Regions from separate parts of the Brevibacillus borstelensis genome, predicted to be linked through region 1. Evidence: riboswitches for the same ligand, from Rfam matches in the RefSeq annotation. Region 1 holds a riboswitch; the other holds the start of a gene.
The links. Region 1 has a riboswitch for glycine ahead of V5G20_RS19650 (alanine/glycine:cation symporter family protein). Riboswitches for the same ligand answer to the same signal wherever they lie in the genome.
Positions count from the first base shown of each region.

Region 2: linked by a shared signal. The riboswitch ahead of glyA (serine hydroxymethyltransferase) and the one ahead of V5G20_RS19650 (alanine/glycine:cation symporter family protein) in region 1 are both predicted to bind glycine.

Region 1 covers NZ_CP144922.1:4,075,045-4,080,833, forward strand. Annotated here, with positions in the region: gene V5G20_RS19635 (FAD-dependent oxidoreductase) at 1-734, opposite strand, end outside; gene V5G20_RS19640 (electron transfer flavoprotein subunit alpha/FixB family protein) at 718-1,749, opposite strand; gene V5G20_RS19645 (electron transfer flavoprotein subunit beta/FixA family protein) at 1,746-2,576, opposite strand; glycine riboswitch at 2,905-3,014, shown strand; gene V5G20_RS19650 (alanine/glycine:cation symporter family protein) at 3,305-4,660, shown strand; gene V5G20_RS19655 (TrmB family transcriptional regulator) at 4,859-5,617, shown strand; gene V5G20_RS19660 (MFS transporter) at 5,710-5,789, shown strand, end outside.
Region 2 covers NZ_CP144922.1:1,954,010-1,959,798, forward strand. Annotated here, with positions in the region: gene V5G20_RS08885 (MFS transporter) at 1-278, opposite strand, end outside; gene V5G20_RS08890 (hypothetical protein) at 590-820, shown strand; gene V5G20_RS08895 (YtrH family sporulation protein) at 981-1,292, shown strand; gene V5G20_RS08900 (hypothetical protein) at 1,289-1,768, shown strand; gene V5G20_RS08905 (sporulation protein) at 1,893-2,669, shown strand; gene yjcZ (sporulation protein YjcZ) at 2,870-2,968, opposite strand; glycine riboswitch at 3,166-3,271, shown strand; gene glyA (serine hydroxymethyltransferase) at 3,432-4,673, shown strand; gene codY (GTP-sensing pleiotropic transcriptional regulator CodY) at 4,929-5,711, shown strand.

The sequences.
Region 1 (5,789 bases):
AGGCCGGACAGCATCGCGCCGACGCCGATATTGAGGCTGTCCTTGTTGGTGTAGAGCCAGGCTGTTCCGAGAATTCCTTTGGTCGCGTCGCCGAAGATTTCAAACGTGCAGCCCTGGTCCTGCTCCAGGCTGAAGCGGTCTTCGATGATTTTCCGGTCGAGCTTGAGCACTTCCATGACCGCCAGCGCCACCTCGTCCGGGCGAAACTCCTTGTGAAAGCCGAGCGATTTGGCCAAAAGGGAGTTTACCCCGTCAGCCAGCACGACCACATCGGCAAACAGATCGCCGTCCGGGCGGTCTGTCCTCACCCCGATGACCTTCCCGTTTTCAACCAGACACTCAGTCACAACCGTTTCATTGACGAGCAGGGCTCCCTGCTGAACCGCCTTTTCTGCAAACCACTGGTCAAACTTCGCCCGAAGGACGGTGAAGTTGTTGTACGGCTCCTCTCCCCACTCCAGGCCCTTGTAGCTAAAGGTGACGGCGGATTTTTCATCGAGCAGCATGAACCGCTGCTCCACGATCGGCCGTTCGACTGGCGCTTCCTTGTAGAAGCCGGGGATAATATCCTCCATCATTTTGCGGTACAAGACGCCGCCCATCACGTTTTTGGAGCCCGGATACTCGCCCCGCTCGAGGAGCAGGACGTTGACACCCGCCTTTGCCAGCGTATACGCGCAGGACGTACCGGCCGGCCCCGCTCCCACGACAATGACATCAAATTTTTCCGCCATACTGTACCTCCTTGCCAGCCGTCACCTGGAGCGCGTCGATCAGCATCGGAACGATCTCGAATGCATCCCCGGCAATGCCGTAATGACAGGATTGGAAAATGGGCGCCTGCGGGTCTTTGTTGATGGCAATGATCAGGCCGGAGTTCTGCATGCCGACCAGATGCTGGATCGCTCCGGAAATGCCAATGGCAACATACAGCTTGGGCGTGACTGTCACCCCGGTTTGGCCTACCTGGTGGGCGTGATCGATCCATCCCGCCTCGACGGCATCCCGGCTCGCCCCTACAGTGCCTCCGATCGCCTCGGCCAGGCGATGGATGAGCTGAAAGCCTTCCTTGCTGCCGAGCCCCTTGCCCCCTGCGACGATAATGTCAGCCTCGTCCAGGCGGATTTTTGTCTGCGTTTCCCGGACGATCTTCAGCACCTTGGTCCGAATGTCTTCCTCCCGCAACGGGATGGATTCCTCGATGAGCTCTCCTTTGCGGCTGGTGTCGATCGGGAGCGCTTTCATGACCTTCGGCCGCACCGTGGCCATTTGCGGCCGGTGCTTTTTGCAGAGAATCGTGGCCATGATGTTGCCGCCGAATGCGGGCCGGCTCGCTTCCAAAAGCCCTGTCGCCTCATCCACATCGAGCATCGTCGTATCCGCAGTCAGCCCTGTCTCCAGATCGGTGGCAACCGCGCTGGCGAGGTCCTTGCCCGTCGAGGTCGCACCGTACAGGATCGTTTCCGGCTTGTGCTTTTCTACGCAAGCAATGACTGCACGCATGTACGATTCGGTCCGGTAATCCCGGAAAACGGGATCATCGTAGAGATAGACCGTATCGGCACCGTAGTGAAACGCGGTCGCGGCCAACTGCCGAACTCCCTCTCCAATCAGTATGCCGGCCAGGGGTACTCTCCGCTTGTCTGCCAGCTTTCGCCCCGCTCCCAAAAGCTCCAGGGAGACAGGCACGATTTTCCCGTCCTGGTGTTCGAGGAATACCCACACGCCTTTGTACTCGTCCAGATTCATGCCCGTGCCTCCTTCCCTGCAAAGAGCTCTTGTTTCTGCTGCAAAATTTCCATCAATCGCTCAACCTGCTGCTGTGCCGATCCCTCCAGCATTTCGCCGCCTTTTGGCTTTTCCGGAGGCCAGACCTTGGCCACAATCGTCGGGGAGCCTTTGAGACCCAGCAGTGTCCTGTCGACGTCCTCCAGATCGCTGACCGCCCAGATTACGGGCTGGTAGCGTGCGGCGCGAAGCATGTTGGGCAGCGGCGAATAGGGTACCTCGTTGATTTCCTTTTCCACCGAAAACAGGCAGGGCAAAGCGGACTGAATCACTTCATAGCCGTCCTCCAGCTTGCGGTGGACGAGGGCATAGCCTTGCTGCTTGTTTACCTCGACCACCTTTTTCACGCTGGTCAAAGGCGGGATGTCGAGCCGTCTGGCAATGCCCGGTCCTACCTGGCCCGTATCCCCGTCGATCGTCATCTTTCCGCAGATGATCAGGTCGATCGGCTTTTCCTTGGCGATTTTTTCGAGGGCTTTCGTCAGCGCATAGCTGGTGGCCAGCGTATCTGCCCCGGCAAAGGCCCGGTCGGTAATCATGTACCCCTCATCCGCACCGATCTCGATGCATTTCCGGATCGCTTTGACAGCGGGCGGAGGCCCCATGGTCAGGACGGAAACTGTTCCCCCGTACCTTTTTTTCAAGCGGACAGCTTCCTCCACGGCATGCGCATCGTACGGATTCAAAATGGCAGGCGCGCTGGAACGGTCCATCGTATTTGTCTTCGGGTTCATCTTGATGATCTTCGTGTCCGGCACCTGTTTGATACAGGCGACGATATGCAGCATGAAAAACTCCCCCCTTGCAGCCCGGCGGGGCATCGTTTCGATGGCAGCTCTTGCACAGGTTGTCTCTTTTTGACACGACGCTTCGGGCGGCATGTTCATCATTGATATAACGTATTGCTCAGCGCTGTCGAATAGACCAAGAACTGCCAGAAGCGGGGGATCGATCAATTTTTTTCAATCCATTGACAAGCTCGCTTCGCTCCTTATAATTGATTTATAAATCACATATCGTTCGGATGAACCATTCAGGAGAAGACAGATGTCTACCGAAGGGGCAAGGGAACCTTCCCGAAACTCTCAGGTCTAGGAAACTAGTAAAACTGCATGGGGACGAGCCTCTGGAGAGACTCCCTCTTTTTTCAAAAAGAGGATTGGGCACCGAAGGAGCAAATTCGCCGCGGCGAATAATCTCTCAGGTAAAAGGACAGAGTGGACGCTTGGACTTATACAAAAACGGTTAGTAATTTGTCGATAAAAAGCTTTGCTGTCAGTTCTCTCGAAGATATTCGTTCTTCGTATGACGAAGTTTTTTATGTGTTGCAGAAGGTTGAACATTTTACATGTTGCTAAACTTTTCTGCGCCCATCAACAAATGCGGTTTGCCGCCGGTTTTTTGTATTCTTATTTACGTAATTTTGTACGTCCTGCGACCGTCTCCAGAGAACATTTCATTTTCGGGTGAAATGTTTTTTCTTTTTCTCTTCAAAAACAGCAAGGGGGAAACCGAGATGGACATGCTTATGCAATGGTTGGAAATGGTGAATGGATTTGTGTGGGGACTGCCTACGCTGATACTGCTCGTCGGCACTGGGGTAATGCTGACGATCCGCCTTCGAGGGCTGCAGTTCAGAAAGCTGTGGTATGCGCTGCGCCTCGCTTTTGGGAAGCAGCAGGAGCAAACAGCGGCTGGGGACATCAACCACTTTCAGGCGCTGATGACCGCGCTTGCGGCAACGATCGGGATGGGAAATATCGCCGGGGTGGCCACGGCTGTCGCGGTCGGCGGACCGGGTGCTCTGTTCTGGATGTGGATCACAGCTCTGTTCGGGATGGCGACGAAATACGCCGAAGCGATTCTCGCTGTCAAGTACCGCATCCGGCAGGCTGACGGCACTTTTTCCGGCGGACCGATGTACTATTTGGAGAAAGGGTTGAAGCAAAAATGGCTCGCTGTTTTGTTCGCCTTGTTTGGAACAATGGCTTCCTTCGGGATCGGAAACATGGTCCAGTCCCATTCCGTCGCTGAAGCGGTACAGTTGAACTTCTCGATCCCTCCGGTCGCAACGGGGATTGTGCTGGCTGCCTTTACCGCCTTTGTCATCCTCGGCGGCGTAAAAAAGATCGGACAGGTCACCGGCGTCATGGTGCCGTTTATGGCCCTTTTCTATATCGTTGCCGGAATCATTGTCGTGCTCTTTCATGCGGGGCAAGTACCGCAGGCATTGGCAGACATTGTACACGGAGCGTTTAACGGCACTTCGGCTGCAGGCGGCTTTTTGGGAGCGACCGTAGCCATGGCGATCCAAAAAGGGGTTGCCCGGGGTGTCTTCTCCAACGAGGCCGGTCTGGGCAGCGCACCGATCGCAGCCGCGGCGGCAAAAACAGACGAACCGGCCAAGCAGGCGCTCGTTTCCATGACAGGAACGTTTATCGATACGATTCTCGTCTGTACGATCACAGGGCTTGCTTTGGTCACTACGGGAGCCTGGTCCACCGGTATGTCTGGCGTGGAAGCGACTACCTACGCCTTCCAAAGCGTCTTCGGTCAAGCCGGCAGCTACGTGCTGGCCGTTGCCATCATCCTGTTTGCCTACTCCACCATCCTCGGGTGGGCGTATTACGGCGAGAAATGCTTTGAATATTTGTTCGGCAAAGGCTCTGCCAAATACTACCGATTCGTCTGGGTAGTCATGGTCGCTGTCGGAGCAACGATGAAGCTCGATCTGGTCTGGACGCTCTCCGACATCATGAACGGCTTGATGGCAGTGCCCAACCTGATCGGCCTGATCGGACTCTCCGGTGTGGTCGTTGCCGAGACGAAGCGCTTTTTGAATGGGCCTCTGGAGTCGAAGCTGTCACAGTAAATATGCTCGCACCCCAAAATTTTCCCCCTCATAATGAGGGGGTTTTCCTATTTCTGCGGGATTCGTTTTGCGGGACGAGCGCACTTGCGGAGCGGATGCTCCCCCCTCCTCGTGACATTACCGGACTTGCGGAAAAAAGTGTGTATAATAGAAGGCATATCTTCTATGCACGGATCAAACCGGTTGGAGGGCATTGTCATGTTGGAAACATTCGGATTTTCCCATTACGAAAGCAAAGTATATGAGACGCTCGCGGCAAGCGAGTCTCCCATGGATGCCACAATGATCGTCAAGCATTCCGGCGTTCCCAAAGCGAAAATTTACGAAGTGCTGACCCGTCTGGTAGACAAGGGCCTGGTCCTCGATTCTGTGTCGGATAAAAAGAAATGGTATACCGCTCTGCCGCTAAACAGCCTGATCGACAAGCTGACCAGTCAATTTCAGCACGACGTGGAGCGGCTCAAAACCTCTTTGGCCAGCAAGCAGGTACGGGATGACCGGATTTGGAACCTCAAGGTCGACTCCTCCATACGCGCTGAAAGCAAGCACTTGATTCAGCGAGCCGTCAAGTCCATCCGCATCTCCGCCTGGAATGACGATTTTGCCGGATTTATCCCTCTCCTCGAGGAAAAGGAACGGGAAGGCGTAGAAGTGGAAGCGCTGGTGGTCGGAGAGATACAGACAAACCTCAAACGGGTCCACGTCTTAATCCCTTCGGACGAGCACGAGGGATTGGAACGCTTCCAGCTCATCGTAGCGGATCAGGAGGAGATCATGTTTGCCGGAGAAGAAAACGGCAACTGGCAAGCTATTCAGACGAGAGCACAGCCGTTTGTCAAATTCTTCGCCGACTTCTTTTTCCATGACGTAGCATTGGCCCGCATTACGCAAAAGCATTACGACCTGCTTTTTGGAGACGAAGAGATACGGCGCATGCTCATCCGGCTCCGTTACTAACATCATCCATGATTTTTTTCTTGAATGCGCAGACCAAAAAGGTTACCATCATGGTGGTAACCTTTTTCAGGTGCAGAAAGGAGCTCTTCTGTGTGAATCCTCGCGTTTTTATTCTTGCTATTGCAACCTTTGTGGTCGGGACGGTGGAGCTGATCATCGGCGGGACGATGAA
Region 2 (5,789 bases), 2.1 Mb from region 1:
AGCATCGCAACAGCCTGGAGCAGTGCTCCCGCCAGCATGATCGAGCGCCGGCCGAGACGGTCGGACAGAGGACCTCCCAAAAGGCTGCCCGCCTGATACGCGATACTGCCGACACCGAGAATGATGCCGACCTGTCCGAGAGAGAGGGCACGGGCTTTTTTTAGGAAAATGGGAAAGATCGGCACGATCAGAAAGGAGGCCAGGTGCATGAAAAAAACCAGGACGAGCAGCAGTGCAAATATTTTGTTCCGCCATAGCTTTCCTGCCGCAACGGTCATAGAGCCGCCTCCTCTTTCGTTTCGGCAATCTTCCCCTAGTATGCATGTTCCCGTAGCCAGTCTATGCACCCGAAAATAGGCGAGAGCGGAATTGAAGGGATAACAGGCTTTCGTCCAATCCAACGGGTGCCTCTCGACATATACCTATACTGTAAAAAAACTGTGGGCATACATGGTGCAAGGTTGCGTCAACAAGGAGGGACAAACGTGAGAGGCTTTTTTGCAAATCACGAAGGGTTTGAAGTAGTGATTTGGATTCTGGTGATCATCTTTCTCCTCTCCATTTTCTTCGACGAAGGGATCGATTAAAGGTGAGTGCATACCGTCCGATTCGCCGGTTAAACCGCTATTACAAAAGAAATGACGGGTTTCGATCCTGGGTTAAGGCTAATGAACAGTGGTTTCGGGAAAATCCGGAAGTATTCCAGCAGGTTCTGCACAATCCCAATATGGTCAATCTGTTCATGGATCTGATGATGATGAACTCCGCGCAAATTCAAAAGAGACTTCGGCGAATGAGGGGACGAGGGAGAAGAGGCTGAGGGCTGCATACAAAAACGGCGTGTCGCTGGCGGCATGCCGTTTTTGCGTGTGTGAGAGCCGTTTGGCTGGGAGCCATATAGCTAGGGACATATAGCCTTTCATATTTGTCCAGCCTCCGGCGTAGGGATAGACTAACGCTGTCAAGCCGGAGGGATGGAGATGGGGCAGGTCATTTTAACCTTTTTTGTGGCGTACGGCATTGTGGTCGGCGGTTCCCTGTGCGGTGGATTGGGCGCTTTTTTAAATGAAAAGCCGCCGCTCTGGTCCATTCATGATTTGGCTGACCAATTGAAAATATGGGGCCTTGTAGGTGCCTTGGGCGGAACGTTTGACTCCTTTTTGCAGATCGAAAAAATCCTCGCGGGCAATTTTTCGCCTGTGTTCAAACAGCTTGTCATGATCGTTGTCGCCTTCCTCGGGGCACATATGGGGACGATTTCGATTCAATGGCTGGTCCAGGTGCGTTCATGAAGGTTATGTTGTGGAAGCGTTACGTAGCTCTCCTGCTCATAGGCGCCATTCTCGGCGGGTCGGGAATGCTGTTTATTTACGGCAGGGAAATGGAGCAGATGATGCTTGTCAAGCGCAGTCTGGAACTGCTGAACGAAAAGCTGATGGAGGAAAATCAGAGCTTGAAGCAGTCGGAAAAAGTGGCCCGGAGAAAACAAGAGGTGGTCATCGATGAGATTCGGGTCACCGTCCTGGATTCAAAGCTGCATGAAACGATTCAACTGCAAATGACAAGGCAGTTGGAAAAAGACTTGGCTTCCCTGAAAGGAAAAAAAGTCGAGCAGGTGGCAGAAGTCCAGGAGATGCTCCATGAAATGCTGCGGAGAAGAGAGTACATCATCGAAGGAACGATGGTCGAGGTGCGCGTCAAAACGGTGGCGATCAGCCGGATTCTCCACTTGTTCGTGACTGCTGAAGTAAAACGCGAGGATATATGAAGATCGGGAAATCTATTTTCGGCAGCGAAACTTTTATTGCGACCCGCCGTATAAAAGGTACAGAAGCTTCTCACTGCATGAAAAAGCAAGGCAATCGATGCGTTGGTAAGGGGAGAATGAGTCCATGTCAATGTTTAAAAAGCTGTTGGCAAGCGTAGGTATCGGGGCTGCCCAAGTAGATGCCCGCCTGGAGAACGATTCGTTGATCCCGGGAGAATGGGTAAGAGGTGAGGTCCACATCACAGGTGGCGATGTTGCACAGGATGTGGACGAAATTTATATGTACGTCGTCACGCATTATGAGCGCGAGGCAAATGATCGCAAGGTAAAGGAAGAATGCACGCTCGGCAAGTACCGTCTTTCTGAACGGTTCGTGCTGAACCCGAAGGAAAAGAAGGTCATTCCGTTTTCCTTCCAGCTTCCGTACGAGACTCCGCTTACGATGGGACGGCAGCCTGTGTACCTGCGTACCGGACTGGACATTAAAAATGCCATCGATCCGGGAGATTCAGACTTCATCGAGGTTCGGCCGCATCCGCTGATGGAAAAAGTGCTGGACGCGATTCAGTCTCTCGGCTTTCAATTATTCAAAGTGGATTGCGAATACAATCGTCATCTCGGGCGCTCTTACCCATTTGTGCAGGAGTTTGAGTTCCGTCCGACAGGCCCCTACCGCAGCCGACTGGAGGAGCTGGAGGCCGTCTTTTATTTGAAGGAGGGAGAACTGGAGGTTCTTCTGGAAATGGACAAACGAGCTCGCGGTTTTCTGGGAGCCTTTCAGGAAGCCTTCAATCTGGACGAACGCTACGCCCGTTTCCGGCTGACCCAGGCTGATTTGCATCGACCGGTCTCGGCGATTGCCGAAGGGATCGAAGAAATCATCCGTCGGAATATTCACTAGCAAAAGGCCAAGCCACGCTCTGAAAAAACCAATACGCATTTGACAAAAACACGCGGGAGTGTGAACGGCACCCCATTTGTTAGGCACAGCTAACATTTGGAGGTGCAGTTCAATTCCCGCGTTTTTATAACGATATGGGAGCTCGCCCACGGTCTGCCCAATCAATCATCCATGAAGAAGCGAACGGTTTGCAATCTTTGCTAACAATCTTCCGAACATCCGACAATCGAGAGCAGAATAAACAGCACCAGAATAAGACCGATACCGTTAAACCCGCCGCTCTTGAACAGACTACTCATGCAAGCATCCTCCTTTGTTTGAATGCGTTCCCTGCTATCGTATTTACGGGCGGGCCTTTCGGTGTTAGGGCGACTACCCATTTTGGGCGACAGGCCGCAGACTGGATCATTCTCAAGAACAATTGATATTCTATTCGAAATATTATTGACAATGTTGAATCCCTTGACGTATGATTCGAAGTAATTGCATAGAGCGGATGACGATTGTGGGAGAGACCGGACCGAAGCGCCCGGCACCGAAGGAGCAAGTCCCAAAAATCCTTGGGAAAGAATCTCTCAGGTACAAGGTACCACAATTGGACGCACCTCTGGAGAGAGCGAACAGCCACCCAAGGGGAAGACTCCCGTGTCAGGAGTTAAACTCTCAGGTAAAAGGACAGAGGAGAGGTAGATTACGTGCTATCTATCTTTCCCTTGTCCTTTTTTGCGTTCGGGAAAGATGGGAGCCAAGGGAGGAATATCGATGAGCTTGCAGGATCACGACAAGGAAATTTTTGAAGCGATCGAAGCGGAACGCCAGCGCCAGCTCGGGACGCTGGAGTTGATCGCATCGGAAAACTTTGTGAGTCAGGACGTTTTGGACGCCATGGGATCGGTTCTGACCAACAAGTATGCGGAAGGCTATCCCGGAAAGCGGTATTACGGCGGCTGCGAGCACGTGGATGTAGTCGAACGCTTGGCGATCGAGCGAGTATCGAAGCTGTTTGGAGCAGCCTATGCCAATGTCCAGCCTCACTCCGGCGCACAGGCGAACACGGCCGTGTTCTTTTCGCTGCTGCAGCCGGGAGATACCTTCATGGGAATGAATCTGTCGCACGGTGGCCATCTGACGCATGGAAGTCCGGTCAGCCTCTCGGGAAAGTGGTTTAATGTCGTGGCATACGGGGTCCGCGAAGAGGATCACCTGATCGATTATGACGAAGTGGAAGCGATTGCCCGCCGGGAAAAGCCGAAGATCATCATCGCAGGCGGCAGCGCCTATTCGCGGACGCTTGATTTCGCCCGCTTTCGCGAGATCGCCGAGCAGGCAGGAGCAAAGCTGATGGTAGACATGGCTCATATCGCCGGCTTGGTGGCGGCGGGCGTGCATCCTTCGCCCGTTCCCCATGCTGACGTCGTGACAAGTACCACGCATAAGACGCTGAGAGGACCGCGTGGCGGCATTGTGTTAACGAATGACGAGGAGATCGCAAAGGGCGTAAACAAAGCGATATTCCCAGGTATTCAGGGCGGGCCGCTGATGCATATCATAGCGGCAAAGGCAGTCTCTTTTAAAGAAGCGCTGCAGCCCGAGTTCAAGAGCTACGCGGAGCAAGTGGTGAAAAACGCAAAGGTTCTCGCCGAGACCTTGCTCGAAGAAGGAGCGAGACTGGTTTCGGGGGGCACGGACAATCACCTGCTGCTTCTCGACGTTCGCGTCTTCGGACTGACAGGAAAGGAAGCGGAGCGGCTGTTGGAAGAAGCGGGCATCACTGTCAACAAAAACACGATTCCGTTTGATCCGGAAAGCCCGTTTGTCACCAGCGGGATTCGCATCGGCACTGCCGCTGCCACCACAAGGGGCATGAAAGAAGCGGAAATGAAGACCATCGGACGATCGATTGCTGCTGTTCTGAAAGGAAAAGGAGATCCGTCCGTTCGAGATACGATCAGTCAGTTATGTGCTGCCTATCCGCTTTACAGTCGCGCTTCAGTTTTGCGCTGACGGAGGCTGGCGATGATTTACAAATTGAGCAACCCGGCGGAAGTAAGCGAATTGCTTTCTGCAGAACAGTACATGGCGTTTGTTTCAGAAGAGTAGGAAGCGGCTCCTGCGGGAATGGTGGAACGGACAGGTCCTTTATGGCATAAACCATAAGGGGCCTGTTCTTTTATTGTCTATTTTTTGATTTGCATGTATAAGCCGGGATTTTTCTGACAATACTGCGACTATACATAACCGCAAGGAGGAAAAAATGGAATGAATTTACTGGAGAAAACTAGAAGGATTAACGTCATGCTGCAAAAGACGATGGGAGGAAGCGGGGTAGGGTATCATGATCTGGCTCGGCTGCTGGCTGATGTGATTGGCGCGAACGTCTACATCGTGACGGCAGACGGGACGATTCTCGGAAACGGGGTTCGGGAGGATTTTGGCATCGGACAGGGGCAGGACGGCCGGTCAGGCGCAATGCTGCCATACGGCTACAATCAAAAGCTTTTGGAAGTCAATCAGTCTCTGGCCAATGAGGGGGTACAAAGCCCGTACAGCATGGTACCAGAGGAGCTGTTGCCGCTCTTCCCGCAAATGATGACGACCATCGTTCCGATCAACGCAGGCGGAAGCCGTTTGGGTACCCTCGTATTGCTGCGGGCTTACGGCACTTTTGAAACAGAGGATCTGATCCTGGCCGAAATCGGGGCAACCGTAATCGGCATGAAAATTGTCCGTCAGCGCACGGAACAAATTGAAAATGAAGTTCGCGACAAGACCTTTGCCAAAATCGCGCTTTCCTCCCTTTCCTACAGTGAGCAAATCGCCATCGAAAAAATCATGGAACAGCTCGATGCCAAAGAAGGCCTGCTCGTCGCAAGCCAGTTGGCCGATCAGGCCGGACTGACCCGTTCCGTCATCGTCAACGCGCTCAGAAAGCTTGCCAGTGCAGGTGTGCTGGAATCCCGTTCTCTCGGGATGAAAGGGACCTACATCAAAGTATTGAACGACAAATTCCCGTCCGAATTGGCGAAGTGGAAGACGTCCTAAAGCGAAAATGCCCAATCCAATGCGGATCGGGCGTTTTTCTTTTTGCAGGTGATGGAAAGAGGCAGGAGGGGAGCGTGT